Regions from separate parts of the Rhizobium sp. WYCCWR 11128 genome, predicted to be linked through region 3. Evidence: riboswitches for the same ligand, from Rfam matches in the RefSeq annotation. Region 3 holds a riboswitch; each other region holds the start of a gene.

Region 1 (7,809 bases), 400 kb from region 3:
GCACTCATACGATAGACGATGTCGGTCGTCGCGGTCGTGAACGCCCTGAACCTCTCTTCGCTCTCGCGCAGTCGGCGCTGGCCAAGGACGCTTTTCGTCGTTTCGACGACGATCGCGATGACGCCGGCGGGTTTGCCGCTTTCGTCGAGGACGGGCGAATAGTCGAGGTTCATCCAGGCGGGAGCCGGACTGCCATGGCGCAACAGCGTCAGCTCCTGGTTCTCGTAGGCGAGCGTTTTCCCCGACAGTCCGACTTTCATCACATTGTCATTGAAATCGGCAATTTCGCTCCAGCCCTCGCGGACCTTGGAACCGAGAAGATCCGGATGGCGGCTGCCTGCGAAGACGGAGTAGGCGTCGTTGTAGATCATCACACCGTCTTCGCCCCAGAGAAGAACGATCGGCACGGGTGAAAGCAGGAGCATATTCGTGGCCGTCTTCAGACTTTGCGGCCAGAGGTCGAGAGGACCGAGCGGCGTCTTGCTCCAGTCGCGGGTCTGGATCAGCCGGCCAATTTCCCCGCCACCGACAGGAAAGCGAGCTGTAAGTGGCTTAGGGGATTCGGAATCCAAGGCTCGCTCCAGAATTTGATGGTTTTTCTAATTAGCGCATCCTTTGATTCTTTCCACCCATGAGTGTCGCGGCATTCTGCAACCAACCTCATCTTTCGCGGCTCCTGCGGCGCGCCTCAGAACGAGGCTCTCCTCGGGTGCCGATCACCCTCTACGCCCGCGCCATCGCCCGCCATGCTGCCGGCGGGGTGGCGAAGGCGCGGGAGAAGGCGCGGTTGAAGGCGGCTTCGGTGGCATAGCCGGCTTCGTAAGCGATCGTCGCGATCGTCTGGCCTGAGGTGGCGAGCGCGACGCTTGCGAGGTAGAGCCGCCAGTCCCTGATATAGCGGATCGGCGAGGTATCGAGCATTGCCTGGAAGCGGTCGGCGAGGGCGCTGCGTGACTGGCCGGCGGCGGCGGCGAGGTCCTCCAGCGACCAGTCACGTTTGGGATCGTCGTGAATGAGGGAGAGGCAGCGCGACAGCGCCGGGTCGGCGAGCGCTGCCAGCCAGCCGACCGAGCGCGGCTCGGCCATCATGATCTGATGGCGCAGAATCTCGATGAAGACGATTTCCGTCAGCCGCGGCAGCATCGAGACGCCGCCGGCGCGAGGCCTGTCGACCTCCTCGACCATCTGGCGGATGGTGGCGCGCAGCCAGTCGCCGTCATTGGCGGCTCGTGTCCTGACATGGATCAGCTTGGGCAGCGCTTGACGCAGCGGCGCAAAGCTCAACCCGTCCCATTGCAGATAGCCGCAGAGCAGCCGCACCCCTTGAGCCGCCTCACCATAGCGCAGCACGGGAATCTCACGCCATGGCTTCTGCGGAAGGTCGCGGGTTGGCAGGACCAGCGTGCCGTCTCTGCCCGCGCCGAGCTGATGGCCGGTGCCGAAGGGGAAGACCAGTACGTCGCCGGCCTCCAGCTCGCTCTCTTCGCCTTCCGTTTTCAACCAGCAGCGGCCCTCCACGACGATGTGAAACGGCATCGTGCCCGAAGCCTTGGCCGAAAGATTTGCCAGCGACGGCGCGGCATCGGTCTGCCAGTCGCCCGTCGGCATGAAGCAGAACTGCAGCGATCCCGAAAGGCGGATCGTCGACAGCAGCGCCGACAGCACGTCGTCGCGCGCAACACCCGCAGCGTCTGGATTTTCGGACAAGGCTTCACGCATTCCGGCCAAATACGCGCCCCGCGCACCCTCCTATGGTGTTCCCGCTCGCTCGTAGTGAGCGTTCACGTCAACTCACTGGGAGAATACTATGCAAACTCAAAGCGACAAACTGGTCGTGCTTGTTACCAAGGGCATCGAATCCGAACTGTCCTCCGTCGCCTTCACCATTGCCAATGGCGGCATCACCGCCGGGCTGAAGGTTTCTGTGTTCCTCACCAGCACCGGGATCGACCTGGTGCGCAAGGGCGGCCAGCGCATGACGCATGTGCCGCCGCTCGATCCGCTGTCGAGCCTGATCGAGAATTTCCAGCAGCGCGGCGGCACGATCTGGGCCTGCCCGCCCTGCGTCGCCTCTCGCGGTTACACGCAGGAGGACATGCTCGACGGCGTCGTCATCGTCGGCGCCAGCGCCATGCATGCCGAGATCAAGGAGGGTGCTGCAACGCTGTCGTTTTGACGATACACCGTCGGGATGGGCGGGAGTTCGGGCGGCGTCTCCCGCCGGCGTCGTCAGGCTTTGCGGACCGGCGACAGGCGCGGAGGAATACCAAGCGCCTATTCTTGCGCTCGGCAATATACTTGTGAGATTGTATCGATATACATGCGATAATGCCCGACGAAGGCAGCGCGGGGACTTCGATGACATCCGTGAAGGTCAATGAGCTGATATCGGTGGCGGGGCAGCCCGATGCCGCAGGCTTTGCTGCCTTCGCGGCTCAAGGCTTTGCCGCCGTCATCAATGCCCGGCCTGACGGCGAGGAGCCGGAGCAGCCGGGCAATACGGTGGAAAAGGCTTCCGCCTCCGCGGTCGGGCTTTCCTACAGTTTCGTGCCGGTGAAGGGGACCGAGATCACCGAAGCCGATATCCGCGCCTTTCAGTCGGCGATGGCGCAAGCGAAGGGGCCGGTTGTCGCCCATTGCAAGAGCGGCACGCGGGCGCTGATGCTCTATGTGCTGGGCGAGGTGCTGGATGGGCGGATGAAGCCCGGGGATGTCGAAGCCTTCGGTCAAAACCTGGGTTTCGATCTTGCCGGCGCGCGCCGCTTTCTCGAGAAGCGGGCAGGGCAGGTGCCTCATGTGAAGGCCTTCTTCGAGCCCCGCACCTGCAGTGTGCAATATGTCGTTTCCGACCCGGCGACGAGACGCTGTGCCATCATCGACCCGGTGTTCGATTTCGACGAGATGTCGGGGGCGACGGGAACGGCCAATGCCGACGCCATCCTCGCTCATATCGAAAGTGAAGGGCTGACAGTCGAATGGATCCTCGACACGCATCCGCATGCCGATCATTTCTCCGCCGCGCATTATCTGCATGAGAAGACCGGCGCGCCGACGGCGATCGGCGCCCATGTCACCGACGTGCAGAAGCTCTGGAAGGAGATCTACAACTGGCCGGCCCTTAAAACCGACGGTTCGCAATGGGACCGGCTGTTTGCCGATGGCGACACGTTCGAGATCGGTGCGCTTAAAGTCCGCGTGATGTTTTCGCCCGGGCACACACTCGCCTCGATCACCTATGTGATCGGTGACGCCGCCTTCGTGCACGATACGGTGTTCACGCCGGATTCCGGCACGGCGCGTACGGATTTCCCCGGCGGCAGTGCTGCCGCCCTCTGGCACTCGATCCAGGCCATCCTGTCGCTGCCCGAGGAAACCCGACTCTTTTCCGGCCACGATTATCAGCCAGGCGGCCGGCACCCACGCTGGGAAAGCACGGTGGCGGCGCAGAAGCGCTCCAATCCGCATATTGCAGGCATCGACGAGGCCGGTTTCGTGGCGCTGCGCCAGGCACGCGACCGCACGCTGCCGAAGCCGAAGCTGATGCTGCACGCGCTGCAGGTGAATATCCGCGGCGGACGGCTGCCCGAGCCGGAGGGGAATGGCCGGCGGTATCTGAAGATACCGCTGGATGCTTTGTGAGAGCGGGGATAGTTGGCCGGTGACGACGTCTGGACGCTGCGCCGCCCGGGAAAAAGAGCTGGGTATCAGGAGCGACCTTTGCCATCGAGCAATTCTGACACCGGTAGCGGCAGGTCTGGATGTGCACGGCATAATCCGAGTAGATCTTCCCTTGCATCCGGGTAATCCTGAAGTGCAGCACGACGGTACCATTTGAATGCTTCTGTCAGATCGATCTCGCAGCCCACGCCGTGCTCTTTCAACTGGGCTAGCCTGTACTGTGCACCAGCATGATCCTGATCTGCGGCTTGGCTGTACCATCTGACAGCGTCTGCTGCATCGATATCGCAACCGTCGCCGTCTTCTCTCATCAAGCCCAGCAAATATTGCGCGTCGGCGTGGCCTTGATTGGCGGCTTTCTCAAGCCACTCGCAGCCTTCGGGCGCGCTCTGTGCAACTCCGTCCCCCATGAGATAGAGGCCCGCCAGGAGGAATTGCGCGTCGGCATGACCTTGTTCGGCGGCTTTCTGAAGCCATCCCGCGCCTTCTGTTTTATCGCGGGTGACACCTTCACCTCGTGCGGTGATGTGGCCCAATTCAAATTGTGCTTGCGCATCGCCTTGCTCGGCTGCTTGGCGAATCGCGTCTATCCTGGCGGCGGCGAGATCGGTGCTATCCGGATTGCTCATTGCTACATCAAACCTCGTTGAAATCGGTGGCGCCAAAACTATGTCGGGGCCTGCCTTCCGCAATCCGTCGTGACGCAGGTCCGGCAACGACTACGCCTGCGGATGTCCCAGCGCTTTTTCCAGCACGCCAGGCGGCAGCTTCTGCGCGAGGGCATCGCCAAGCTTTGCCTCGAGGTCCCGCAATTTGCCGTCGAGGGAGGGAAGGCCCGCGGGGCCGAAGGCTTCGATGTAACGATCGGCTTCACCCTTTGCCAGGAATTCGACCAGGACGTTGTCCTCGACCCAGAGCTTGACGATCCGGAAGAGGCCGGTTTCCACCTGCTCGGCGCACCAGCCTTCGCGGGCGGCGGCAGTCTCGATCGACGCGGCGTCTACCGCGGCGCTGACCAGCACGTGGGCGGTGACCGGCTCGAAGGTCGCCGGGCGCTGGCGGATGCCGAGCGGTGCGTCCGGATCGAAGACCGCGGTTGCGGGCAGGATTTCGAGGAAGGAGCCTTGCGTATCGCCCGATACGACGAGCCAGGCGTCATGGGGAAAGGGCGGGGTCGGCGCCCGCAGCGCGGTCGCCTCCATGAGCTCCGCCAGCACCCGGGCGACGCGACCGGGATCGCGCACGCCGAACGACATGTGATGAATCATCGCGCGTCTCCTTCCATTGTTGCCGGCTGGCGGGCCTCGGTCCCGCGGGAACGCCGGCGTGCATCGTCGATCAGGGCCTGCACGGCCCATTGCGCGGCCTTCGCGGCTTCAGCGCCCGACAGGCTCCAGTTATCTTTCATGCTCTCCCATCCCGAAGCAGAGCAGAGCGCTGTCACAGCGGCGAGCAGATGCCGGGCATCTTCTGCGGGAATCGTCCCGGTGACATCGCGCAGCGCGATCGAAAACTTCTCGCGCCGCGCCTCGGCATGGGCGAGCCTCACCGCGCGACCATGAGGATTGTGCAGCATCGCTCTCACCAGCGGCTCGTCGCGGTCGAAGGCAGAAAAGAGCTCGGGAATATGCGCCACTACTTGCTCAGGCGAAGCCGGCAGCGCCGGCACGGCGATCAGCGCATTCACCCAGTGCCAGAACGCGGCGAGCAGTGTCTCCTTGTTGGCGAAATAGCGATAAAGCGTGCGCTGCGGCACGCCGGACTGGCGGGCGACGAGATCGAAGGTGACCTCGTCGCTACCGGCGCGCAACAGGGCGGCAAGACCTTCCATGATGCGGTCCTGCGTGATGGTCGCCAACTCTTCGCGGGCCGTGGGTCGAGGCGGTGTCACTTTATTCATGGCAGTATTAATGCCATAATGGCAGCATTGCTGTCAAACGTCTTCTGGCAACCGGCGGTTTGCGCGGTGAGACGGCATGAAGCGCATTTGTCGGTGAGGCGGCATGACACGCGGGAATAGTTATTGACGCCGGGCGGGCCGGCGACGTAACTGGGTGCGACGGTTCCCTGAAGATGACTCCAAGGGGATTAATAGGGAACACGGTGAGGATGACCCAGTAGGGACCGAGACCGTGGCTGCCCCCGCAACTGTAAGCGGATTGTCGATCATCTCAGGAGTGGCCAGCGACTGGCCATCTCTGAAGGGCTCATGGCCCTGCCACTGCGAGATATCGCGGGAAGGAGGATGAAACGACGGATATCCGCAAGCCAGGAGACCTGCCGTCAATCACGATCCAATCAACCGGGCGGGGATGCCCGGACAAGGAACAGATATGATTGACCTGCTGAACCTTCGCCGAATTCCGGCATGCATCCGTCTCGATTGGGCCTCCTGCGGCTAGTGCACGCCTAAGCGTGCTTTCGGTCCGCGCATATGCGCGGAACGGCCGTGATTTTCCCTTCATCGAGGTTTTCCATGCGCCAGATTCTCGCCACCATGACATTTGCCTTCGGGCTCGCCGGCTTTGCGGCACCAAGCCTTGCCGCGACCCGATATCCCTTGACCATCACCAATTGCGGCCAGCAGGTGACCTTCGAAAAGGCGCCATCCAAAGTCGTTTCGATCGGTCAGGGCATGACCGAAGTGCTCTTCTCGCTCGGCCTTGCCGACAAGATCGCCGGAACGGCCGTCTGGGTCGGTCCCGTCCTGCCGCAATATGCCGAGGCCAACAGCAAGATAAAGCGGCTTGCCGACAACGACCCGAGCTTCGAATCCGTCGTCGGGCAGGAGCCCGACCTGGTGACGGCCGAGTTCGAATGGCATGTCGGCGCGCAGGGCTCGGTCGGCAAGCGGGAGCAATTCAAGGATCTCGGGATCAATACCTATCTCGCGCCGGCCGATTGCGTCGCCAAGGTCAACACTGATGGCGGCGACGGCGTGCGCAAGGAGCTGTTCACGATGGACCTGATCTACCGGGAAATCGCCGAGCTCTCGGAGATCTTCGACGTCAAGGAGCGCGGCGATGCGCTGATTTCCAAGCTGAAGAAGCGCGAGTCGGATGCCGTCGCCTCGATATCAGGCGCGTCGGGCAAGAACCTGCCCGTCGTCTTCTGGTTCTCCAGCAAGGAGGTCAATGGCGACGCCTTCATCGCCGGCAAGAACAGCGCGCCCGCCTATATTCTGAAGACGATCGGTGCGAAGAACGTCGTCACCACGGAAGAGGAATGGCCGCTGGTCGGTTGGGAAACCATCGCCCAGGCTAACCCTGCCGTCATCGTGCTCGCGACCATGGACCGCCGCCGTTACGCCGCTGACGATCCCAAGGTCAAGGTCGATTTCCTCGAGAACGATCCTGTGACCAAGGAGCTGGACGCGGTCAAAAACAAGCACTTCGTGATGATGGACGCGCAGTCGATGAACCCGACGATCCGCACGATCGACGGTATCGAGACATTGGCGAACGGCATCAAGTCCTTCGGCCTGGCGCAGTGAAGGCAGTGTCGGTCAGGCAACAGGGATGGTGGGCGCTTGCCGCGCTCACCACGGCGGCACTTCTCCTGCTCGGGCTGATGGTCAGTCTTGCCGTTTCGATCGGCGAGATCGCGATCCCGCTTGCGACGACGGCGGAGGCGATTTCGAACCGTCTGTTCGGAACGGATTTCGAGCTCAGCCGCATCCACCAGGGCATCGTCTGGGATTATCGTCTGAGCCGCGCGCTCGTCGCGGCCAGCGCCGGCGCGTCGCTCTCGCTTTCGGGCGCGATCCTGCAGGCGCTGCTGCGCAATCCGCTGGCCGAACCCTACGTGCTCGGCATCTCCGCCGGTGCCTCGACGGGGGCCGTCTGCGTGATGATCCTCGGTTTCGGCTACGGTGTTCTCGGCCTGTCGAGCGGCGCCTTCATCGGTGCGGTCATTGCCTTTTTGCTGGTCGGCATCCTGGCGACGGGTGCGGGGGGAACCGGTGAGCGCATCATCCTGTGCGGCGTCGCCGGTTCGCAGCTCTTCAATGCACTAACCTCCTACATCGTGACGACATCGGCGAATGCCGAGCAGGCGCGCGGCATCCTGTTCTGGCTGCTGGGTTCGCTCAGCGGCGTGCGCTGGCCCGATGTCTATCTGTCGGTGCCAATC
Region 2 (7,809 bases), on a different contig from region 3:
GGATCTGTTCGCTCGCATGCGGTCCGACATAGGTCTGCAGCAGCGTGCGCGCCATGATGTTCTTCAGCCGAATTTCGCTGACGAGGGTCAGGGCCGGCAGCAGGTCACGCAGGAAATCGACATGCTCGCTCGTAAAACCGCCGGGCCGGCTGGTGGAAAATGTCGCGACATGCCGTTTGCCGAAAGTATGCTCGAGCGGCCAGGCGATATACTCCGTGAGGCCGTCATCGCGCAGTTCCTGATAGAATGAATCCTCGTCGCCGTCGGCTGTACCTTCCAGATGTCTACGCACCTCCTCCGAACCCTGATGGATCGCGTTGACGGGACTCTTCAGGAACTCCGGCGTGTTTTCGACACCATAGGCGAAAGTGTTGATCTTCGCCTCTGCCAAGCCTTCCTTCCAGAGGATGCGGGCGCCGATCCATTGCGGATGGTTCGTCCTGAAATGCAATGTCGCCCGCGCTACCGGCACCCCTGCCGCCAGCAGCTTCTCGCACATTTCCACCAGGATATTGTCGATAAACCGCTCGCCGCGCGTATCGTTCACCAGCCAGTCGAGAATCCGTCTTCTGCGGATCGGCCAGACGCCCTCGTCCGCCTCGACGGCAGTCCCGGCCTTGTTCAAAAAAGACGACATCAAAAACTCCCGCTACGCCACATCATCGGCGAGGACCGAATTTAGTTTCCGCTGAATGTGGGCGATGAGAGAGCAAATGATAAGAGGGAGACTGCAATCATGCCTCAGAAATCCCAGTCCTCATCCTCGGTCGCGACAGCCTTGCCGATGACATAGGAGGAACCGGAGCCGGAGAAGAAGTCGTGGTTCTCGTCGGCATTCGGCGAAAGTGCCGACAGGATCGCCGGATTGACCTTGCAGGCCTCACCCGGGAACAACGCCTCATAGCCGAGGTTCATCAGCGCCTTGTTGGCATTGTAATGCAGGAATTTCTTGACGTCCTCGGTCAACCCGACACCGTCATAGAGCGCTTCGGTATATTTCGCCTCGTTGTCATAGAGTTCGAGCAGCAGCTCGAAGGCAAAATCCTTGATCTCCTGCCTTCTCTCCTCGCCGAGCCGCTCCAGTCCGCGCTGGAACTTGTAGCCGATATAATAGCCGTGCACCGCCTCGTCGCGGATGATCAGCCGGATCATGTCGGCAGTGTTGGTCAGCTTGGCGCGGCTCGACCAGTACATCGGCAGGTAGAAGCCGGAATAGAACAGGAAGCTTTCGAGAAAGACGCTTGCAACCTTCTTCTTCAACGGATCGCCGGAGCGATACTGCTCCATGATCAGCGCCGATTTCCGCTGCAGGAATTCGTTCTCCTCCGACCAGCGATAGGCATCATCGACATCTGGCGTCGAGCACAGCGTCGAGAAGATCGAGGAATAGGAGCGCGCATGCACCGCCTCCATGAAGGAGATGTTGGAAAGCACCGCCTCCTCATGCGGCGTCGCCGCATCTTCCATCAGCCGGATGGAACCCACGCCATTCTGGATCGTGTCGAGCAGCGTCAATCCGGTAAAGACGCGGATGGTGAGCTGCTGCTCGACCGGCGTCAGCGTCGCCCAGGAAGGAATGTCGTTCGAAAGCGGCACTTTCTCCGGCAGCCAGAAATTGCCGGTGAGCCGGTTCCAGACTTCGAGATCCTTGTCGTCCTCGATGCGGTTCCAGTTGATGGCGCGCACGCGGGACGCGGGTTTGATTTGCATGTTCATCGGGTGGTCCTTTTCCGGCGTCAACGTCTGCATGGCGAAGGGAACTGCGGAACCCCTCCCGCTTCTTGCAGCGTCAGCGGCAATCAAATCATAAGGTGCAGGATACGCAGCCCTGCACCTCAGTGCCGGACAGCGCCATCTGGCGAAGGCGGATGTAGTAGATCGTCTTGATGCCCTTCTTCCAGGCATGGATCTGCGCCTTGTTGATGTCGCGCGTCGTTGCCGTGTCGCGGAAGAACAAGGTCAGCGACAGGCCTTGGTCGACATGCTGGGTCGCCGCCGCATAGGTGTCGATGATCTTCTCCGGCCCGATCTCGTAGGCATCCTGATAATAATCGAGATTGTCGTTGGTCATGAACGGCGCCGGATAATAGACGCGGCCGATCTTGCCTTCCTTGCGGATCTCGATCTTCGAGACGATCGGATGGATCGAGGAAGTCGAGTGGTTGATATAGGAGATCGATCCCGTCGGCGGCACCGCCTGCAGGTTCTGGTTATAGAGGCCGGAGGCCATCACCGCCCTCTTCAACGCCGCCCAGTCTTCCTGTGTCGGAATGTGGATGCCTGACGTCTCGAACAGAGCCTTCACCGTCTCCGTCGCCGGCTCCCAGAGCTGCTCGGTATATTTGTCGAAATATTCGCCGGAGGCATATTTCGAATTCTCGAAGCCCTTGAAGCTCGTGCCGCGTTCGACCGCCAATAGGTTCGAGGCGCGGATTGCGTGATAGGTCACCGTATAAAAATAGATATTGGTGAAATCGACGCCTTCCTCGGAGCCGTAGAAGATGCGTTCGCGGGCGAGGTAACCGTGCAGGTTCATCTGGCCGAGGCCGATTGCATGGCTCTCGTCATTGCCCTTCTCGATCGAGGGAACCGAGGAAATGTGACTCATGTCGGAAACGGCCGTCAGCGCCCGGATCGAGGTCTCGATCGTCCTGCCGAAATCGGCCGAATCCATTGCCGCCGCGATATTCAGCGAGCCGAGATTGCAGGAAATATCCTTGCCGAGATGTTTGTAGGAAAGGTCGTCATTATATTCGCTCGCCTCGCTCACCTGCAGGATTTCCGAGCATAGATTGCTCATCGAAATACGCCCGGCGATCGGGTTCGCCCGGTTCACCGTGTCCTCGAACATGATGTAGGGGTAGCCGCTCTCGAACTGGATTTCGGCAAGCACCTGGAAGAATTCGCGCGCCTTGATCTTCTTCTTGGAGATGCGGGCATCATCCGCCATCTCGCGGTACTTTTCGGTCACCGAAATCTCGGTGAAGGGCACGCCATAGACGCGCTCCACGTCATAGGGCGAGAACAGATACATATCCTCGTTGTTCTTGGCGAGCTCGAAGGTGATATCGGGAACGACGACGCCGAGCGACAGCGTCTTGATGCGGATCTTCTCGTCGGCATTTTCGCGCTTGGTGTCGAGGAAGCGCATGACATCGGGGTGATGGGCGTTGAGATAGACGGCCCCTGCTCCCTGCCGCGCGCCGAGCTGGTTGGCATAGGAGAAACTGTCTTCGAGCAACTTCATGACAGGGATGATGCCCGAGGACTGGTTCTCGATATGCTTGATCGGCGCGCCCGCCTCGCGGATATTCGTCAGCGACAGCGCCACGCCGCCGCCGCGCTTCGACAATTGCAGCGCCGAATTGATCGACCGGCCGATCGATTCCATATTGTCCTCGACGCGGAGCAGGAAGCAGGAAACCAGTTCGCCGCGCTGCTTCTTGCCGGCATTGAGGAAGGTCGGCGTCGCCGGCTGGAAGCGGCCGGAAATGATCTCCTCGACCATGTCGCGGGCAAGGGCCTCGTCGCCGCGTGCCAAGGCCAGAGCCACCATGCAGATGCGGTCTTCGTAGCGCTCGAGATAGCGCTTTCCGTCGAAAGTCTTCAGCGTATAGCTGGTGTAGTATTTGAAGGCGCCGAGGAAGGTCGGGAAACGGAATTTCTTGGCATAGGCCTGGTCGAACAGATCCCGCACGAAATTGAAGGAATACTGGTCGAGAACCTCCTGCTCGTAATAGCCCTCGGTCACGAGGTAATCGAGCTTTTCCCTCAGATTGTGGAAGAACACCGTGTTCTGGTTCACATGCTGCAGGAAATATTGCTTGGCAGCCATTCGATCCTTGTCGAGCTGGATCCGCCCCTCATCGTCATAGAGGTTCAGCATCGCGTTCAGCGCATGATAGTCGAGCGTTTCCGCCGCTTTCAAAGGGCGTTCGCCGGCGGGATGAGCAAAAGTGTTATGCGGTTTTGCGCCCGCATCCCGCGTCAGAGGTGTTCCCGTGTCCAAAACCGTTCCATTCCGTGTTTGACGTTGGCGACGTCGTCTTCCGTGCCCAGCAGCTCGAACCTGTAGAGGTACGGCACCCGGCATTTCTGCGAGACCACGTCGCCGGCGAGCCCGTATGTCTCGCCGAAATTGCTGTTGCCCGCGGCGATCACGCCGCGGAGGTGTCCTCGGTTTTCCGCATCGTTGAGGAAACGGATCACCTGCTTGGGAACGGCGCCCTTGCCGCCGTCGCCGCTATAGGTCGGCACGATCAGCACGAAGGGTTCGCGGATATGGAACGCGTCTGCGCCGCCTGGCGGAATGCGCGCCGCGCGCAGTCCGAGCTTGGCGACGAACCGATGGGTATTCTCGGATCGGCTGGAATAATAGACGATCAGACCCATCGCCTTTCCTCAGGAAAGTGCGCTGATCATGTCGGGACGGAAGCCGGCCCAATGCTGCTCGCCGGCGATGACGACAGGCGCCTGCATGTAGCCGAGGCTGCGGACGCGATCGAGCGCTTCGGCATCCTGCGAGATATCGACGATGTCATAATCAACACCCAACCGGTCGAGGGCGCGGTAGGTGGCAGTGCACTGAACGCAGGCAGGCTTGCTGTAGACGGTAATGGTCATGATATTCCTCGTGACGACGCGATTGGGCGCAGGACATCGATCGGAAATCTGTCGATATCCGTCGAAAAATTCTCTGATGATTTGAGCTATGCGGCTGTTTAGCCGCTGGGCGTACTCCGCCCTCTACCTCGAGCGGGTGGCGGCCTGAACTGAGATACTGACATGACTTCACCCCGAAGTGGCTCATGCGGAGGTTCGGCCTGCGAAACGCGATGCGGATATCACCCGAGCCATGCAACGCGACCTTCCGGACACCCCGCCCGTGGACGTTTCGTTCGAGGCAGGTCTCCTGGCTCACGGGTCAAAGCTCCTGCCCAGCCTTCCCGGAGCATCATGCTCCAGTGACCTGAAATCGGACAGTTGCTCGCCGCTTACAGTTGCGGGGGCAGCTCCGGCATTGCCGCGCCATAATGGCGAAGCGCACCGAATTCCCGTCTTAGCCATCGATCCTTACGAATCGATGGAACCTCGAACACTAGATATAGTACGCCAATCCAAATTCGCGTCAACGGATGGTTTGTGCATTGCGTTACGACAGGTTTGAAATCGCTATGTTCCTGTGAAAAACATGGCTAACCAAAGCTTAAAGAAAGCAGGCTGTGGAGAAAGTCCCGAGGAGGAAAGCCTATTTATGGCCGGTCAAGCGATTTTCGATTCGAGATCGGGCCCGCATCGTTGACGGGAGATCCCGCCGGCGACGAGCGCCGGAGGGATGAAGTCAGGAATGTTTATATCTTTATCCGAAGCAGCCGCAGCGCGTTGATCGTCACCAGCACGGTGGCGCCGGTATCGGCGAGGATCGCCGGCCAGAGCCCGGTGATGCCGGCGATCGTCGTCACCAGGAACACCGCCTTCAGCCCGAGCGCGATGGTGATATTCTGCAGGATGTTGCGCATTGTGCGTTTGGAAAGTTCGATCATTCGCGCCACATCGCCGACGCGTCCGTGCAGCACGGCGGCATCCGCCGTCTCCAACGCCACATCGGTGCCGCCGCCCATGGCGATGCCGATATCGGCCGCGGCCAGCGCCGGAGCATCGTTGATGCCGTCACCGACCTTGGCGACGATGAAACCCTGGCGCTTCAATTCGACGACGACCCGCTGCTTGTCCTCCGGCATCATCTCGCCGCGCCAGTCGATGCCGAGCATGCCGGCAACGGCTGCTGCCGTCCGCTTGTTGTCGCCCGTCAACATCATCGCCTTGACGCCTGCTGATTTGAGGGCAGCGAGCCCGGCCTCGGCATCCTCACGCGGCTCGTCGCGCATGGCGATCAGGCCGGCCGCGATACCATTGACGAGCAGCACCGACACGCTTTTGCCCTCGTCGTTCAGCGCCGTGATGCGTGCATCCTGTTCCGCGCCGAGCGTCCCCCGCTCGCGGGCGGCAGGCGGCGACAGCAGATCCAGCGTCTCACCGCCGACTTTGCCGCTGACACCCTTGCCCGGCAGCGCTTCCAGCTCGAAGGCCGGCGGCACGGGAACGCCGTCCGCCTTGGCACGGTTGAGGATCGCCAGCGCCAGCGGATGGCTGGAACCCTGCTCCAGCACCGCCGCGCGTGACAGCACCTGCGCCTCGCTCAGGCCAAAGGAAATGATGTCGGTCACCTGAGGCTTGCCTTCTGTCAGCGTGCCGGTCTTGTCGAAGGCGACCATCGTCACCTTGCCGAGCGTTTCCAGCACCGCGCCACCCTTCATCAGCAGTCCGCGCCGCGCACCGGATGAAAGCGAGGCGGCGATCGCCGCCGGCGTCGAGATGACGAGCGCGCAGGGGCAGCCGATCAAAAGGATCGCAAGGCCCTTATAGACCCATTCGCCCCACGGCCCTGCCAACAGCAGCGGCGGAACGACCGCGACCAGCGCTGCGACCACGACGACGCCGGGCGTGTAATAGCGCGAGAACCGATCGATGAAGCGTTCGGTCGGCGCCTTCGATTCCTGAGCTTCCTCCACCAGCTTGACGACGCGGGCGATGGTATTGTCGGCGGCAGCCGCCGTGACGCGAACCCTGAGCACCGCATCGCCATTGACCGTGCCGGCAAAAACGACGGCATCGATGCCCTTGCGTACCGGCGTGCTCTCGCCCGTCACCGGCGCCTCATCGATCGCGCTCTCGCCTGAAATGATAATGCCGTCCGCCGAGATCCGATCGCCAGGACGAACCATGATGATGGCACCGACCGAAAGGCTTTCCGCCGCCACCTCCCGTGTCTGGCCATTGTCTTCGAGCAGCGCGTTCTTCGGCACCAGACCCGTCAGCGACTGGATGCTTTCCCGCGCCTTGCCCGCTGCCACCCCTTCCAGCAGCTCGCCGACGAGGAACAGAAACACGACAGTTGCCGCCTCTTCGCCGGCATTGATGATGACGGCGCCGACGGCGGCGATCGTCATCAGCATCTCGATCGAAAACGGTGTGCCTGAGAAGGCGGCCATGATGGCGCGCCGAGCGATCGGCACCAGCCCGATCAGCATGGCGACGATGAAGGCATAGGATGCAATCGCCGGCACGAGATGGCCGACGGCATAGGCGGCAACGAGTGCCGCCCCCGAAAGGATGGTCAGCCGGCCCTTCCTGCTTTGCCACCATGGACCGGCCATTGGCGCATGGTCGTGCCCGTGCAACCCCTCGATTTCCTGCTCGCCGTGATCGTGAGAATGGTCATGGTCATGGCTATGGCCTGCATGATCGTGCCCTTCATGGTCGTGGTCATGGCCCGCGTGATCGCCGTGATCATGTCCGTGGTCCTGACGATTCTGTGGGCTCGCATGCGCAGGCGCAGCACTTCCAGCAAGCGGCGCAACGGAATAGCCGAGCCCGGTCACCTTCTTCTCGATCGCCTTCAGATCGCTGCTGCCATCGTGCCGGACGGTCATCGTGCCCGCCATCACCGAAACGGAAACATCGGCGACACCCGCCACGCGTCTGACCGCCGTATCGATCTTGGTTGCGCAGGCGGCGCAATCCATGCCGCCAACCCGGTATCGTGTCTCGCTCTCAGCCATGATCCGCTTCCTTGTCAAATAGAAGCATCCCTCCTACATCCTCTAGCGACTAGAGGTGCAAGAGGAAAATCATGAAAAAGATCACGATCGGTGAAGCCGCCCGCCAAAGCGGCGTCAAGGTGCCGACGGTGCGTTATTATGAGAGCATCGGCCTGCTCGCAGCGCCGAGCCGCAGCGAGAGCAACCA
Region 3 (7,809 bases):
GCGATCGCCACACCCATCGCCATGGAGATACGCTGGGCAACGGCATTGATCGCGGTTGCCTGGCTGCTGTCGGCGTCATCGACATCGCCGAAGGCCATGGCGTTGACGCCCGAGAAAGCCATGGAGCGGAACAGGCCGCCGATCAGCAGGCAGGCCATGATCAGGAACAGCGGCGTTTCGGCGGTGAAAAGGCCGTTGATGCCGAGGAAGATCGCCGCCAGCAAAGTGGTGATTGATATGACGGTGCGGAAGCCGAAGGCATTGAAGGTGCGCGAGGCGGCGAATTTCGAGCCCATGGAGCCGAGCGCGCTGACGAAGGTGACCGAGCCCGATTGCAGCGGCGTCAGGCCGAAGCCGAGCTGCAGCATCAATGGCATCAGGAACGGCAGGGCGCCGAGCCCCATGCGGAAATTCGAAGCGCCGAGGATCGCCGCCCGGAACATCGGGTAACGGAACATCTTCGGATCGAGAAGCGGATAGGGCACGCGGCGGGCATGCAGGAGGTAGAGGAGGCCGGCAAGAATGCCGATCGCAACCGTGACGTAACCGTAGATGACGGGCACGGCCGGCAGGCTGATGACCGACACGCCGAAAACGAAGCCGGAGAAGCCGATGCCGCAAAGGAAGAATCCGGGGAAGTCCATCGGCCGCGGACTGCGTGGCTCGACGGTCGGCAGGAAACGCGTGACGAGGATGATGCCGAGCACGCCGATCGGGACGTTGATCCAGAAGATCCAATGCCAGGTGAGATAGGTGGTGAGGAAACCGCCGATCGGCGGCCCCATGATCGGGCCAATCAAAGCGGGAATGGTAAGCCAGGCCATGGCATCGACGAGTTCGTGGCGCGGCGTTCCCCGGACCAGCAGCAGGCGGCTGACCGGCGTCATCATCGAGCCGCCGGCGCCCTGGATCAGGCGCGAGACGACGAAGGCCGTGATCGAGTTGGAAAAGGCGCAGGCGATCGAGCCGATCATGAAAACAAAGATCGCCATGCGGAAGATGTTGCGCGCACCGAACCGATCGGACATCCAGCCGCTGATCGGGATGAAGATCGCCAGCGCCACGAGATAGCTGGTGACGGCGAGCTTCAGCGCGATCGGCGAGGTGCCGATATCGGCGGCGATTGCCGGCAGGCTGGTGGCGATCACGGTCGAATCCATCTGTTCCATGAACAGGGCGACCGCAAGGATCATGGGTGTGAGGCGGGGCACGGGCAACCGAGATGCTGCGATGGACTGTCACAGTCCATACGCTTTCGGTGGTGATAAGGCCATAGAAACTGTCGGTGAAGGGGCTTGCCTAGCCGCTTCAAACCGACGCGGGTGGATGACGAAACGGGATCGTACGTCTTGTTTCCTTATGTCCTCCCAAGGGTTTGATGTAGGAACTGAGGCTGCGGCTTGCGCTCTCTTCTCCCCAGCGGGGAGAAGGTGGCCCGAAGGGTCGGATGAGGGGGCTGCACGGCTGCCCTTCATCATTGCCCTTCGCTTACGCTCAGCGCATTCGCGGCTTTGCCGCTCACCCCCTCAACCGCCTGCCGGCACCTTTTCCCCGCTGGGGAGAAGAGATTCGTGGCACCGCAGCGCTCCCTTTTGCCGGCGGAAGAGAGGGACAGGCGGCACCGCGCGGCCTCCGGCTTGACTGCGACATCGGGCCCAGCTTGCCGCCGCCGCGCTTTCCTGAAATAGATGCGTCGTCAGGTGCCCGCCGATAAGGCGGGAGAATCGGGAATCCGGTGCAAGACCGGAACGTGCCCAACGCTGTAAGGCCGACGCTTGCCGCTTCATCATGCCACTGGCCTTTTGCCGGGAAGGCTGCGGCAGACGGATGACGCCGAGTCAGAAGACCGGCCTGGCAAGATAGACCGATCCGCGCGGACAGCGGGGCGGTCGCGTTGTTGGGGATTTGACGATGCGACCCTTTGATGAGGATGCCCTTTCGGCGGCGTCCGGTTTTTCCTTGGCCGAACGCGAGGCCGTCTATCACGCGATCATGACGCGGCGCGACGTTCGCAGCCAGTTCCTGCCCGATCCCTTGCCTGATGATGTTGTGCAGCGGCTGCTGACGGCCGCTCACCACGCACCATCCGTCGGCTTCATGCAGCCGTGGAATTTCATTCTGGTGAAAAGTGCCGCTGTCCGGACGCGCATCCAGGACGCGTTTGCGAGGGCCAACGAGGAGGCGGCGCTGATGTTCGAAGGCGAGCGGCGGCAGGCCTACCGATCGCTCAAGCTCGAAGGCATCGTCGAGGCGCCGCTCGGCATATGCGTGACCTGCGATCCTACCCGCAGCGGCAGCGTGGTGCTGGGGCGCACCCACAATCCGAAGATGGATTCATACTCGACCGTCTGCGCCATCCAGAATCTCTGGCTTGCGGCACGGGCGGAAGGGGTCGGCATCGGCTGGGTCAGCATTTTTCGTGAAGGCGACCTGAAAACCATTCTCGGCATACCCGAGCATATCGAAGTGGTCGCCTGGCTCTGTGCCGGTTTCGTCGACCGGCTCTATGACGAGCCGGAACTCTCCGTCAAAGGCTGGCGGCAGCGGCTACCGCTCGAGGAACTCGTCTTTCATGATGGATGGGGACTGAACACCTAGAGCAGTGCGGTGGAGCATGGCCTCAATCGCATAGTCACGCCATTGACGGTCAAGGTGAGCAAACCGATGTCGGTATCGCCGACGCGGTGCGAGGCCGAGATATCTTTGTTCCGTTATGCCGAGTTCGGCATAACGGAATTTATCCCGAGTCCGAAACTATGCCGAGCCCATTCCCTAAAGCCCGAGATTTCCGGTAATCAAGGATTAAAAGCTCGGCATAATTTGAACGCTTTGGAAGACCGGGTATGCCCGAAGCGGAAATCTTTGTCTGCATCCGTTACTCCGAAAGGCATTCTGCAGCCCCCTTGTGTATAGACATTGGCGCACGCTGTTAGCGAACGAACAGTAGGAGATGCTATGAACAGGAACCTTAAAGAGCTATCGTTTCAACAGGTTGATGTTTTTTCCTCGGAGCGAATGGGTGGAAATCCACTTGCGGTGGTAGTGGATGCGGACGATCTTGATACACCAACGATGGCCAAGTTTGCCAACTGGACCAATCTAAGCGAGACGACCTTCCTCCTAAAGCCGACGGTCCCGGATGCTGATTATCGCGTCAGAATTTTCACGCCGCATCAGGAGCTACCCTTTGCCGGACACCCGACTTTGGGTAGCTGCCACGCATGGCTGACCTTGGGCGGAAAGCCAAAGCAGCCAGTTGTTATCCAGGAATGCGAGGCGGGTTTGATCCGGATCAGAAGAGACGGCGATATCCTCTCATTTCTGGCTCCAGATTTGATCAAGACTGGACATATCGATAACGATCTAATGAAACGAGTTATGAGCGGTCTAAGTCTGTCATCTGAGATGATAGTCGATGCGAGTTGGGTAGACAACGGTCCCGGTTGGATGGCCTTGCTCCTGAAAAGCAGAGACGATGTCCTACGTGTCCGTCCGAACTACCAGAGTATTTCCGGACTAAGGGTAGGCCTGATTGCACCATGTTTGGGGGACGTCGATGGCGTGGATTTCGAGGTCCGCGCCTTCACCGCCGCTGGTTACGAAGACCCAGTCACTGGTAGCCTAAATGCGGGTTTGGCAAAATGGCTCATTTCCGCAAATCTCGCCCCGCCTTCATACATCGCTGCGCAAGGGACGGTCTTGGGCAGGTCAGGGCGGGTACATGTCCGGCTCGAATCTGAAGATATTTGGGTTGGCGGCAATGTCGTTACCTGCATAAACGGAAAAGCTATCCTCTAAGACAGTCATCGACCTGAGGCCGATGACTGCAATTGGCGCCAGAAGCAGTCATGGGCTCGACTTGAATGAGTTACCGATTTGGGCCGGTAGCCGGTCTGGACAGACGACGAGGGCGAAGAGGGCGCGGTCACGACCGTGACCTTCGAGGACCAGGGCGGGAAGACGCTGCTGAATCTCCACGAAGCCTATCCGTCCAAGGAGGCGCTTGAGGAAGCACTACAGGGCGGGGCGGCGGCATTGCCGGAGCAACTGGAACAGCTCGACGAACTGCTTTCCAGCATAGGCGAGTAGCGCGGGTCGGGAAACTCGCCTCGGGAAACGTCTGCTCTTGGGAAATGACTCCACCGGCCTTTCCGGCCGGAGCGGGGCGCTAACCGCTCAGACGCCGAGAAGCCTCAGGGGCTTTATGAGCGGCGGCCAATTGCGGTCCTCGGCCCTAGTTCGGAACGTGGCGACCATTCTCACTTCCCTAAAAGCTACGTCAGTCTCTTTAGATCGAAGGGAAGTAGTCATGGCCGGAAAGGACTTTCCATTCGCTGGGAGCAATCAGATTGTTCCGGGCGACCGATTCCATCGGTACGTGGGAAGGGGCCCGCCGATGGCTTAACTGCTGAGCGTCGTCACAGCAACCCTGCGGGGTGCAAATCAGGAAGACAGCGATCTTCGGACCTGACCTTTCATACCGCAACCTGCTCTCATTTTTGATCCTTTCACTTGGCAGCGCTTCGCGGTATAATTAGAGAGGGCTAAAATAGAAAGTGGGACGGCCGTCAAAACAGAAAACCTTCCGTCTCTGGGCCGGGGATCAACTATGGGGGTCGAAAATGCTTAGCGGCTTTAGCAGGGCCTGCGCGCTAATCCTTTTCTCAGGGAACGTCGCTTTCGCCCAATCGGATCAGATAGAGCCAAACGCTGGAATGTGGAAGACGTGGGTAATCACGTCGGGCAAAGACTTCCGAGTCTCGCCCCCACCGGATACTTCCGCAACCGAGTTGGAGCAGGTCCGCGAACTTGTCGCAAAGAACGATGCGCAGGTCGCCGCCAAGATCAGATTCTGGGACGCTGGCTCGCCCGGCTATCGATGGATCGACCTGGTCAACAACCGTCTTCTCGCAAACCAGACGATCCCCAATGCGCATCGCGTCTACACCTATTTGACGATGGCGGTCTACGACGCCACCATCGCGGCTTGGGAGTCGAAATACTTCTACAATCGCCCCCGCCCGAGCGAGGTGGATACGACACTGCCGACTGCGCTACCCACGCCTCGGAGTCCCGCTTATCCATCCGAACACGCGGCAGCCGCTGGAGCCGCCGCGACCGTTCTTGCCTATTTCTTTCCCGACGAGGCGTTGTCGTTCCAGGCGATGGCCGAAGAAGCCGCACAGTCGCGTGTCCTTGCCGGTGTCCAGTTCCCAAGCGATTCATCCGCCGGCCTGGAACTGGGGCGAAGCGTGGCAGAGCAAGTGATTGCGCGGGCAAAGGCCGACGGCTCCGATGCCGTCTGGACCGGCACCGTGCCGACCGGGCCGTGCATGTGGGTCGGAGACAAACCCGCCAATGCAACCATGCCAAACTGGAAGCCGATCCTGCTCGAGACAGCCGATGAATTCAGGCCACCGACTCCGCCCGACTGCAAGTCTGCGGCCGTGAAGGCCGAGACGGATGCAGTCCGCCAGTTTGAGCGAAAATTCCCCAACAGCTACAAGGCGTTCTACTGGCAAAGCCCATCCGGCCTGTTCACCGACTGGTATGACTATGCCAGCAAGTGGATGTTCGAGGACAAGACGGATTCGAACCCGCCGCGCGCCGCACGGGCTTACGCGATGCTCGCAACGGTCTACTACGACGCCTACATTGCAAGCAACGACGGGAAATACGCTTATTGGTACCTGCGGCCCAACATGCTTGACCCGAGCATCACTCCCCTGTTCGCAGTGCCGGCCCATCCCAGTTATCCGTCGAATCACTCCACGTTGTCGACTGCCCGATGCGAGGTGCTTGCCTATCTGTTCCCCGACCAGGCGGAGTTCATCCGAACGGTCGGCAAGGAAGCGGGCGATTCACGCATCTGGGCCGGCATCCACTATGAAATGGACAACCGGGCCGGTGCCGCACTTGGCAAAGCGGTCGCCGGGAAATTCATCGAGCGGGCAAAAAAAGACGGGGCAGACTAGCGGAAGGGCCGCTAGCGCCTTTCTCCTGAAATGTCGCAATCCTAAGCGAGGGGTTCTCGGTGGAACGTTCCGTTCACTCAGCAGCCGACGTGCGAGGCAGCAACGTTTCTCAAACGATGCGGATGCGGCGCGTCACCTGGCCATTGCTTTCCCAGTATGTGTGCTTTTTGGCGATCAAGGGATCGTCCATCGCCGGTTGAATTTGCCCTGCGGTACTGATCGCGCGCGAGGTCACCGTGTGTTCTCCAGGCGAGGGATTTGGCCAATCCAGTGACCAAATCTTCCAGGCGTATTCGGCCTCCTCGCTGTGATCGATGACTGCCGGCATCCAGGGCCCTTGATCGATTTTCAGTTCGACCCGGTCGATCGGTGCACCCCAGGCTGCGCCGACGACCCGGTGACCCGAGTCGTTGCGCGTGACCTTCGCGGGCGCGGATTTCAGCAGGGCCCGGCCGACCGAGGTCTCGGCCCACACGGTCTCGCCGTTGTGCTCTTCCTCCCGGATGGTGACATAGTCGCGGCCCATCAGCAGGCTCATGAAGCGGGTGTCGCGAACCTCGATGCCCTTCAGCCACTTGACGTTGGCGATCCCGTACCAGCCCGGAGTTATCAGCCGCAGCGGGAAACCGTTGGGGGCAGGCAGGGTCGCCCCGTTCATTTCGTAGCAGAGCAGATTGTCGGGGTTCATCGCGTCGGCGAGCGACATGCTGCGAGCGAAGTTCTGTTGCATCTTGATGTCGCGAATCGTGACCTCGCCTTTGTCGGTGCCGAAGAAGACGACCTCGATGCCACTATCAAGGACCCCGGCATCCTGGAGGATCGGGGCAAGCGGCGTGCCTGCCCAGCGGGCATTGCCTATGCCGCCGGTGAAGAAGGGGAAGCCGTGGTTGCCGGAGCATTCCACGGTGAGAACTACCTCCTGCCGCGGCCGCGCCTTGATGTCGGCGAGTGTCAGTTTCAAGGGCTTCTTGACCAGCCCTCCGATGTCGAGGGACCAGGACTTGTCGTCAATCGTCGGTCGATCGAAATGCGAGATGCTGAAAAACCTGTCGTTCGGAGTTATGAAGGCATCCAAATCCTCCCAGACAAGCTGGGTTTGAATCCCTACCGGATCGGGACTTTCCGTGGGCTGATCGAGCCATGGAATGACTTTCTCGCCCGGCCGCGTCGGAAAAGCGTAGGCCAGCGACGAATAAAGACCCGCGATTCCGGCGAGAACCGCGCTTCCCTGAACGATGAATTCTCTGCGTTGAAGAACAGGCATGGTTTTCCCTCCACATGCATCCGGAACGAACTGCAGCGGGCCATCTGCCGCAGCCTGGGCACGGATATGCGCACAATGTCTTACCTCACCCGGAAATTTTCGGAGCGAGGTCAAGCGTCAGCTGCGCATTCAAACATGCAGCGCCGGACGGTTTTCTAGCTTGCGTCTCCTATTTCAAAATTGCGCCTTTGCAAGAGAAGAGTCCATAGCCGTCGAATCGCCGAGTTCAAGGTAAGCGTCGATATTCAGGATCGACTGCGAGGCTGTTTTGGCCGAGACGCGCCCTCGCGTCATCACCAGCAAAGGTCCGGAAGGAGGGCGCAAAGCCGCCATCTCCTCCGACAACGAAAAAAGTCCGCTTAGGGCCGAACCCGGTCTTCCAACGCGTTCAAACCATGCCGAGCTTTCGATCCTGGACTACCGGAAATCTCTTAGCGAATGGGCTCGGCATAGTATCCGACTCGGGATAAATTCTTGACCTTCATATCGATACGCTGAAGGCGAAATCCCGGAATTTCCAATAGATATTCGGCTATCGGTGGCTCAATCGGAGGATAACGGCCCAATGAA
Region 4 (7,809 bases), on a different contig from region 3:
GATGCGTTGGGCAGCCGCCGAGAAGTTGGACGTCTCGGCAACGACCAGGAAGGTTCTCAGCAGGTCACTCTCAATCGGCTCGTGCATGAAAATAGCCATAGAAAAAATCGATGGTAGCCATCTCTACTATTCGTTTGTCTGATGTCAATTCCTGGGGCAGAAAAGAGCGGCGTTCGACTTCCTTCTTTGAGAATATCTGCGTGACCATTGAAAATCCGGCCAGACGCCTCGCAGGCAGCGAGCACGAGAAGGGTGTGCTTCTCATCGTTGCCGCGACACTTGCCTGGAGCGCGAGCGGCGTCTATTCGCGACTCCTGACGACCGATGTGTGGACGGCGATTGCCTGGCGATCGTTGTTCGGAGGCCTGTTCCTGCTGATCCCCTGCCTTTTCCTCGAAGGGGGCATCTCGCGGCAACAGTGGCGTTCCGTCTTCCATCCGTCAGGTCTTGCCATGATCGCATGCCAGACCTTCAGTCAGGTATGCTTCATCGGGGCGCTCTACATGACCACCGTCGCCAATGTGACGATGATCTATGCGACCGCGCCTTTCATCGCAGCGTTGCTCGGCTGGCTCATCCTCAGGGAGAGGGTCTCCAGGCGGACGCTGATTGCCGGCGGCATCTCGCTCCTCGGCGTCGCGGTCATCGTCGCCTCGTCGATCGGCGGCGGGACTGGTGTGGGCGATCTGCTGGCGCTCGGCATGACCGCGTCCTTTGCACTCGTCATCATCATTCCGCGCATCAATCCCGGCGTGCCGAGCCTGCCGCCGACCGTCGTCAGCGCCTTCCTGACGCTTGCCATCTTTGCCCCGTTCAGTTCGCCCGGCTCGCTCGATCTGCACAACTGGGTCGTTCTTGCCGCATTCGGCGCGACCAATTTCTCCCTGGCGCTGGTGCTCTTCCTTGCCGGGGCAAAGCGCATGCCGCCGGCTGAAGCGGCGCTGATCGGCACGATGGAAATCGTGCTCACGCCCTTCTGGGTCTGGCTGCTGTTTTCCGAGCAGCCCCCCATCGCCACCTTTTTCGGCGGCGCGATCATCCTCGGCGCCGTGTTCTGGCACACGGCCATCGACGTCAGCCGCAGCCGGCGACCGCATCGCGCCTAAAGCCTTTGGGCGGCGATCAAATCTTCCGGGACGATCCGGAAAACCGCCGTATTCGCGGGATCAATTATTTCCGCTGCGCAGCGCTATTGCGACTTTGCCGACTGTCGTCTTTGGGTTGCGCCCATGTCGTTTTCTTGATCGCTGTTTTCCGTCAGGCATGGTTTCTTGGTGGTGTTCAAGGCGCTATCTCGCAAACTGGCGAAATGGACCATTGGGACGCCGGCCTGACGCCGGCGCTGCCCCGCAGCGGTAGAAGAACTGAAATCCTCAAGGAAATCGCCGGATAGGCATCCGGAAAGATATCGAGACGGATCGAAAGGAGATTCTGGAGCCGGAAACCAGCTCTTGCACAGCAAATCGACGGATTGCGGACAGACGGTCACGAGCGAAACCACAGGCGAAAACCGTGGCGTTCATCCTCTTCTCCATCCAATCTGTCTGTTTTGAAAATCCGAATATCGCCCGATGCGGCGGTATCCTCGTGTTGTGGACACCGGGCTGCAGAGGAGGCAGGCCGGAGGGAAGGTTGCCATCGACTGCATCGGTTGCAGCGAGGCATTCAAACAAGTGGGAGGAATCCATGAGCAAAAATAGAGGCGTCGTCTATCTCCGTCCTGGCAAGGTCGAAGTGCGCGACATCGACGATCCGAAGCTGGAAGCGCCCGACGGCCGCCGCATCGAACACGGCGTCATCCTGAAGGTGATATCGACCAATATCTGCGGCTCCGATCAGCACATGGTCCGCGGCCGCACGACGGCGATGCCGGGCCTGGTCCTCGGTCATGAAATCACCGGCGAGATCATCGAGAAAGGCATCGACGTCGAGATGCTCGACATCGGCGATATCGTCTCGGTGCCGTTCAATGTCGCCTGCGGCCGTTGCCGCTGCTGCAAGTCCCAGGATACCGGCGTCTGCCTGACAGTAAACCCGGCCCGCGCCGGCGGCGCTTACGGCTATGTCGACATGGGCGGCTGGATCGGCGGACAGGCGCGTTACGTCACCATTCCCTATGCCGATTTCAACCTGCTGAAAATCCCGGATCGGGACAAGGCGATGGCGAAGATCCGCGATCTCACCATGCTCTCCGACATTCTGCCCACCGGCTTCCATGGCGCGGTGCGTGCGGGCGTTGGGGTCGGCTCGACCGTCTATGTCGCCGGCGCCGGCCCGGTCGGCCTTGCGGCTGCGGCTTCGGCTCGCATTCTCGGCGCTGCTGTCGTGATGATCGGCGATTTCAACAAGGACCGTCTGGCGCATGCGGCAAAGGTCGGTTTCGAACCGATCGACCTGTCGAAGAGCGACCGTCTTGGCGACATGATCGCGCAGGTCGTCGGCACCAACGAGGTGGACAGCGCCATTGATGCGGTCGGCTTCGAGGCACGCGGCCACTCGGGCGGGGAACAGCCGGCGATCGTGCTCAATCAGATGATGGAGATTACCCGAGCCGCGGGTTCGATCGGCATTCCCGGCCTCTATGTCACCGAGGATCCGGGCGCCGTCGACAACGCCGCCAAACACGGCAATCTTTCGCTCCGCTTCGGCCTCGGATGGGCCAAGGCACAGTCCTTCCACACCGGCCAGACTCCGGTGATCAAATACAATCGTCAACTCATGCAGGCGATCCTCCACGACCGACTGCCAATTGCCGATATCGTCAACGCCAAAGTCATCCCGCTCGACGATGCCGCCAATGGATATGAAAGCTTCGACCAGGGAGCGGCGACGAAATATGTCCTCGATCCGCACGGAGACGTGGCGAAAGCCGCATAGCGATGCGACCTAGAGCAATTCCAGCAAAAGTGCGCAGCAGTTTTGCGTCCGGGATTGCGTAAGACAGGACTTGATAGGGATGGCCGGGCGAAAACCCGGCCATCCCGTATTCTCGAAAATTGACCGGCGAACTACTGGATGCTGAACGGGAAATATTTTGCGTTGATCATATCGTAGGTTCCGTCCGCCTTGATGCTCTTCAGCGCTTCGTTCAGGCGCGTCAGACGCTCCTTGTCATCCAGGCGCAGCGCGATACCGGCACCCTCACCGAAATATGTGACGTCGACCAGATCCGGCCCTTTGAACTCGCAGCAGCTTCCTGCCTTGGTGTTGGCAATCCAGTCGTAGATGGCGAGTTTATCCTCGAGGATAATGTCGACGCTCCCATCTGCCAGGCCCTTGTACAATTCCGGCGAAGACCGAAAAACCGTCCTTTTCATTTCTGGATAGAGATGGTTGGCATAGGATTCCTGCGCCGTCGACGATGTCACCCCAAGAATTTTGTCGCTGAGGGCGGCGGGGCTGACATCGCTGATTGACGAATCCTTCCGGGCGATGAACACCGACGGGCTGTTGTAGTATTTTTCAGTGAAGGCAACCTTTTGACGCCGCTCGAGGCTCATCGACATGGATGAGATGATCGCGTCGTATTTGTCGGCAACGAGATCGGGGATGATGTCGTCCCACTTCTCGATGATAAATTGGCATTCGAACTTGCCAACCTCGCAGAGAGCATTGGCAATATCGATGTCGAAGCCCTGAAGCTTGTTATTTGCATCGAGATAGTTGAAGGGCGGAAACGCACCTTCGACGGCAATTCTCATCGGCGTGCGATCTTGCGCAGCCACCTCGAGCGGCGAGGCCGCCAAAAAGATACCGATCCCGCCCGCCATCAGCGCTCCGCGCACTATAGTCTGAATGGATATGCGCAACATCGTCGGGAGCTCCTTAGGGCATAGTCGATCTCGCGCCATAGTGGCTCACAGCTTTTAATTCTACGTGAACGCTTCTTTGTTAGCGTCGACGAATGCGCCCGCGTCGTGGTGTTCAGGGGTCTACGCTTGCACATCGTTCTTCCTTCCAGCTCCAACACGTTTCAGCAATCCTGGATCGCTTCGGGAAGAATTCTGTTTCTTATTGCCGTTAGCGGGCTTGGAGCGATCGGACTTGTCGTGCTTTCGGCGCTCTGGGCAGGAACCGAGAGCGACGCTGCAGCCCTTGATCGACAGCGCCAGCTTGTGAATGCCCGCCTGCGCGAACAGGTCGATCAAGTCGCGCATGTTATCGGCCAGTTCGGCAATGGTTACCTCGCACGTGTCTATCCTGCCGCCCTGCCGACCGAAGGCTCCTCCAGCCTCGATGCCGTTTTGACGGCGGCAGCCGGGAGTGCGATCAGCCAGACGGCGATGTCTGCGTTCGGCTACGATCAGGCCTTTGTCGTCGACGAAAAGGCTCAACTGCTCATGCTGGCGGACGCCCAAACGGAGAAGCGGTACCGCTGGATGAAGCCTCTCTTTTTGCCTCTCCTTAAGGATGCCCGCTTTGGCGTCAGGCGAAGCACGGCTTTGAACGAACGAACGCCATCCTCAATGGAAGCCCGCCTTGCCAACGCCGCGCGTTCCAACCGTGCTCTGGCCAATCTGATGCGGTTGGAGGGCCGGCCGACCATCGTGGGCGTCGTCGCCATTAACGAGACTGGCGGGGGACAGCAGCAGCCGATGCGGCAATTCTTGATCGTCGTGCGCTTTATCGATGGTGCGGCGCTGGACGAATTGAGCCGGGAGCAGGGCCTCAACGGCGCGCGCTTCGCGCGCACGGCCGATGCAGACGAAAACGAGGTTGCGTTCCAGATCGACGCCACGGCAAACGGCGAACCGATCGGCTTCATCGTATGGCGGCCCGATCTTCCAGGTTCGAGGGTGATCGGCCGATTGATGCCGGCGCTTTCGATTGCCGCCTTGGTGATCGCGATCCTGTTCTCGGTCTTGCTGGTGCGCCTGCGAAGCAGTCTCGGCGAGCTGAAGAGAAGCGAGCTGCATGCAAGGCAGCTTGCCTTGCATGATGTGCTGACCGATCTTCCCAACCGCGCTTTGTTCGCGATGAGGTTCGACGAGTGCCTTGCCGAGACGCAGAATTCGACAGAACGCTCGGCAGTCGCGCTTCTCGACCTCGACCGCTTCAAAGCGGTGAACGACACGTTCGGCCATGCCGCCGGCGATGAACTCATCAGGATGGCTGCGGAGCGGATCCGCTCCCAGCTTCGTCCGGGCGACACGCTTGCCCGGCTCGGAGGGGACGAATTCGCCCTGCTTCTCCGGGACATCAAAGATCATGACCATGTTTTGCCGGCAATATGCGAAGCGATCGTTGCCGAACTCGGCAAACCCTTCCCGCTTTTGAGGGGCGAGGCGGTCGCGCGCGTCGGCGGCTCGATCGGCGTGACAGTCGTGCCGGATGCCGGGCGGAATGCCGATGACATCATGCGCTACGCCGACGTCGCGCTGTACGAGGCAAAGATGGGGGGCAGGGGCCAGTGGCGTCTCTATTCACCGTCCATGGATGGCGGCAGAAATGCGCGCGACATTCTCAAGAACGAATTGCGGGAAGTTCTGGCCAAAGACACGGCCTCATCCGCCGACGGTCCGCAATCCGATCCGATTGTGAACAGGCCGGACTTCGGATCGCTCGAGGTCTATTACCAAACGGTGCATCGCGCTGAGGCAGGATACGCGGCGTCGGGCGCGGAGGCCTTGGTGCGCTGGCGTCACAGCCAGCGCGGGCTCTTGACGCCTGCCAGCTTCATCCCTGTCGCCGAGGAGGGCGGCCTCATCGACGCTCTCGGTTTCTGGGTCTTGCGCGAAGCCTGCAGAGCCGCCTGCAAATGGCCGGAAGACACATTCGTTGCGGTCAATGTGTCTCCCGCCCAGTTGAGAAGACCAAATTTCGCCGAGGAAGTCTTCGCCGTGCTTGAGGAGAGCGGCCTGCAGCCGTCCCGGCTTGAGCTCGAGCTCACCGAGTCCTCGCTCATCGAAGACAACTCGGACGTTTATACGGTGCTGAAGTCGCTGCGCAGCCGGGGTGTTCAGGTTTCGCTGGATGATTTCGGAACCGGCTTTTCATGCCTCAGCCATCTGGTGCGCTTCGATATCGACCGCATCAAGATCGATCGTTCGTTCGTCTCACAGCTCGGCACCAAAGCCAACGGGGCGGCAATCATCGGTGCCATCGTCGCGCTCAGCCGCAACCTCGGTATCTCGACGACGGCTGAAGGGGTCGAAACCGAATATCAACGCGACTTTCTGGCCGCCCTCGGCTGCACCGACCTCCAAGGCTACTTCTTCTCCAAACCCGTTCCTCTTGGCGACCTTGACAGTTTCCGGAAAGTTGAGAGTGCCACTGGGTTACTCACGACCGCCCGAGGCGCCGTCGCGTGAGAGGCTTCGGATCTTCCGTAGGTTAGAGGAACTTTCGCCCCGCGTCGCGGTTGACGCCCGAAGACCGGATGGAGGATCTGATGGGCGAGGTTGGGGAGTGGCGGCACCTTTGCGTCGACATGCAGCGGATGTTTGCCGAAGACACGCCGTGGCACGTTCCCTGGATGGCACGGATCTCTCCCCAGATCGAAGAGCTGGCCGGGCGGCATCCGTCCCGAACGATCTTTACCCGCTTCCTGCCACCCGAGCGTGCGGATGACATGCCGGGGAAATGGCGGGATTATTACCGGAAATGGTGGATGATGACGGGCGAACATCTGCCGCGCGGCCTCATCGATCTCTCTTCATCGCTGGCATCGCTGGTTCCGCCGGCAAGGCATTTCGACAAACGCACCTATTCCCCTTGGATCGACGGCCGCCTTCATCCGATCCTTCAGTCGGAGCGGGTCGATACGCTTGTGATAACGGGCGGTGAAACGGATGTCTGCGTGCTTGCCACGACGCTCGGCGCGATCGATCTCGCCTATCGTGTCATCGTCCTAAGAGACGCCGTGTGCAGCGGCGCCGACGATACGCATGACGCGTCACTGGAACTTCTGCACGATCGGTTTTCCGTGCAGCTCGAACTCATGGAAACCGAGGAATTTTTGAGGGGCGTTGGTTAGAGCCTGGTGTGGCGATGCAGCCTTCGCAGCAATACTGCTCATCGCCACGAATGACATGGAGATGACCGAGAGGTCGGCCTTAGCGTTTGCCGATCGATGGACTAAACACCATGAGGCTCAGAATCTCAAAGAGCACCTGTGCAGCGGCGTGCGCCGTGTTGGTCGTTGCGTCATATTGCGGGGCAACTTCGACGACATCACCACCGACCAGGTTTATCCCTTTCAGCCCGCGTATCAGTTCAAGGACTTCACGCGTGGTCAATCCACCGACCTCGGGCGTGCCCGTGCCGGGCGCAAAGCTCGGATCGAGGCTGTCGACATCGAAGGAAAGATAGGTCGGGCCGTCGCCGACGATGGATTTTGCCTTGGTAATGACGGCAGGAATCCCCATTCCGCTGATGTCCTCTGCGTGGATCACGGTCATTCCCGAGGCATAGGAGAATTCCCACAAATATTCCGCCGAACCACGGATGCCAATCTGGATCGTCCGTGTCGGATCGAGCACGCCATCCAGCACCGCATTACGGAACGGCCCGCCGTGATGAAACTTCGTCTGATCGAAAGCGCCGCTCGTATCGCAATGGGCATCAATATGAATGAGGCCGACCGGTTGCTGCCGACCGATGGCCTTCAAAATCGGGTGGCTGATGGAATGATCGCCTCCGACGGAAAGCGGGGCAACGCCGGCATCGACGATCTGGCCGATGCGCTTTTCGATATCGTCATGGCTGAGTTCCAGCCGGTAACGGCTTTGGAACTGGATATCGCCGATATCGGCGACCCGAAGATCGAAGACCGGCGCCGTGGCGAGAACGTGATTGTAGGGGCCGATC

What was found. A riboswitch is a leader RNA that binds a small molecule or an ion and turns the genes downstream of it on or off. The one in region 3 is predicted to bind cobalamin.
Region 1: linked by a shared signal. The riboswitch ahead of HX898_RS02325 (ABC transporter substrate-binding protein) and the one ahead of bluB (5,6-dimethylbenzimidazole synthase) in region 3 are both predicted to bind cobalamin.
Region 2: linked by a shared signal. The riboswitch ahead of nrdH (glutaredoxin-like protein NrdH) and the one ahead of bluB (5,6-dimethylbenzimidazole synthase) in region 3 are both predicted to bind cobalamin.
Region 4: linked by a shared signal. The riboswitch ahead of fdhA (formaldehyde dehydrogenase, glutathione-independent) and the one ahead of bluB (5,6-dimethylbenzimidazole synthase) in region 3 are both predicted to bind cobalamin.

The regions. Positions count from the first base shown of each region.
Region 1 covers NZ_JACCEZ010000001.1:458,279-466,087, forward strand. The annotation lists gene HX898_RS02290 (HWE histidine kinase domain-containing protein) at 1-572, opposite strand, end outside; gene HX898_RS02295 (AraC family transcriptional regulator) at 724-1,719, opposite strand; gene HX898_RS02300 (DsrE family protein) at 1,808-2,176, shown strand; gene blh (bifunctional sulfur transferase/dioxygenase Blh) at 2,359-3,639, shown strand; gene HX898_RS02310 (tetratricopeptide repeat protein) at 3,705-4,307, opposite strand; gene HX898_RS02315 (hypothetical protein) at 4,398-4,946, opposite strand; gene HX898_RS02320 (TetR/AcrR family transcriptional regulator) at 4,943-5,509, opposite strand; cobalamin riboswitch at 5,722-5,978, shown strand; gene HX898_RS02325 (ABC transporter substrate-binding protein) at 6,155-7,171, shown strand; gene HX898_RS02330 (iron ABC transporter permease) at 7,168-7,809, shown strand, end outside.
Region 2 covers NZ_JACCEZ010000020.1:4,103-11,911, forward strand. The annotation lists gene HX898_RS32420 (adenylate/guanylate cyclase domain-containing protein) at 1-637, opposite strand, end outside; gene nrdF (class 1b ribonucleoside-diphosphate reductase subunit beta) at 742-1,716, opposite strand; gene nrdE (class 1b ribonucleoside-diphosphate reductase subunit alpha) at 1,805-4,009, opposite strand; gene nrdI (class Ib ribonucleoside-diphosphate reductase assembly flavoprotein NrdI) at 3,988-4,392, opposite strand; gene nrdH (glutaredoxin-like protein NrdH) at 4,402-4,623, opposite strand; cobalamin riboswitch at 4,885-5,109, opposite strand; gene HX898_RS32445 (heavy metal translocating P-type ATPase) at 5,352-7,622, opposite strand; gene HX898_RS32450 (helix-turn-helix domain-containing protein) at 7,694-7,809, shown strand, end outside.
Region 3 covers NZ_JACCEZ010000001.1:861,873-869,681, forward strand. The annotation lists gene HX898_RS04225 (MFS transporter) at 1-1,193, opposite strand, end outside; cobalamin riboswitch at 1,682-1,870, shown strand; gene bluB (5,6-dimethylbenzimidazole synthase) at 1,912-2,598, shown strand; gene HX898_RS04235 (PhzF family phenazine biosynthesis protein) at 2,956-3,798, shown strand; partial or broken gene HX898_RS04240 (SRPBCC domain-containing protein) at 3,892-4,089, shown strand; gene HX898_RS04245 (phosphatase PAP2 family protein) at 4,791-5,975, shown strand; gene HX898_RS04250 (sulfite oxidase) at 6,085-7,239, opposite strand; gene HX898_RS04255 (SDR family NAD(P)-dependent oxidoreductase) at 7,805-7,809, shown strand, end outside.
Region 4 covers NZ_JACCEZ010000008.1:19,131-26,939, forward strand. The annotation lists gene HX898_RS22770 (LysR substrate-binding domain-containing protein) at 1-87, opposite strand, end outside; gene HX898_RS22775 (DMT family transporter) at 201-1,106, shown strand; cobalamin riboswitch at 1,268-1,468, shown strand; gene fdhA (formaldehyde dehydrogenase, glutathione-independent) at 1,687-2,877, shown strand; gene HX898_RS22785 (transporter substrate-binding domain-containing protein) at 3,009-3,812, opposite strand; gene HX898_RS22790 (EAL domain-containing protein) at 3,918-6,311, shown strand; gene HX898_RS22795 (cysteine hydrolase) at 6,392-6,976, shown strand; gene speB (agmatinase) at 7,056-7,809, opposite strand, start outside.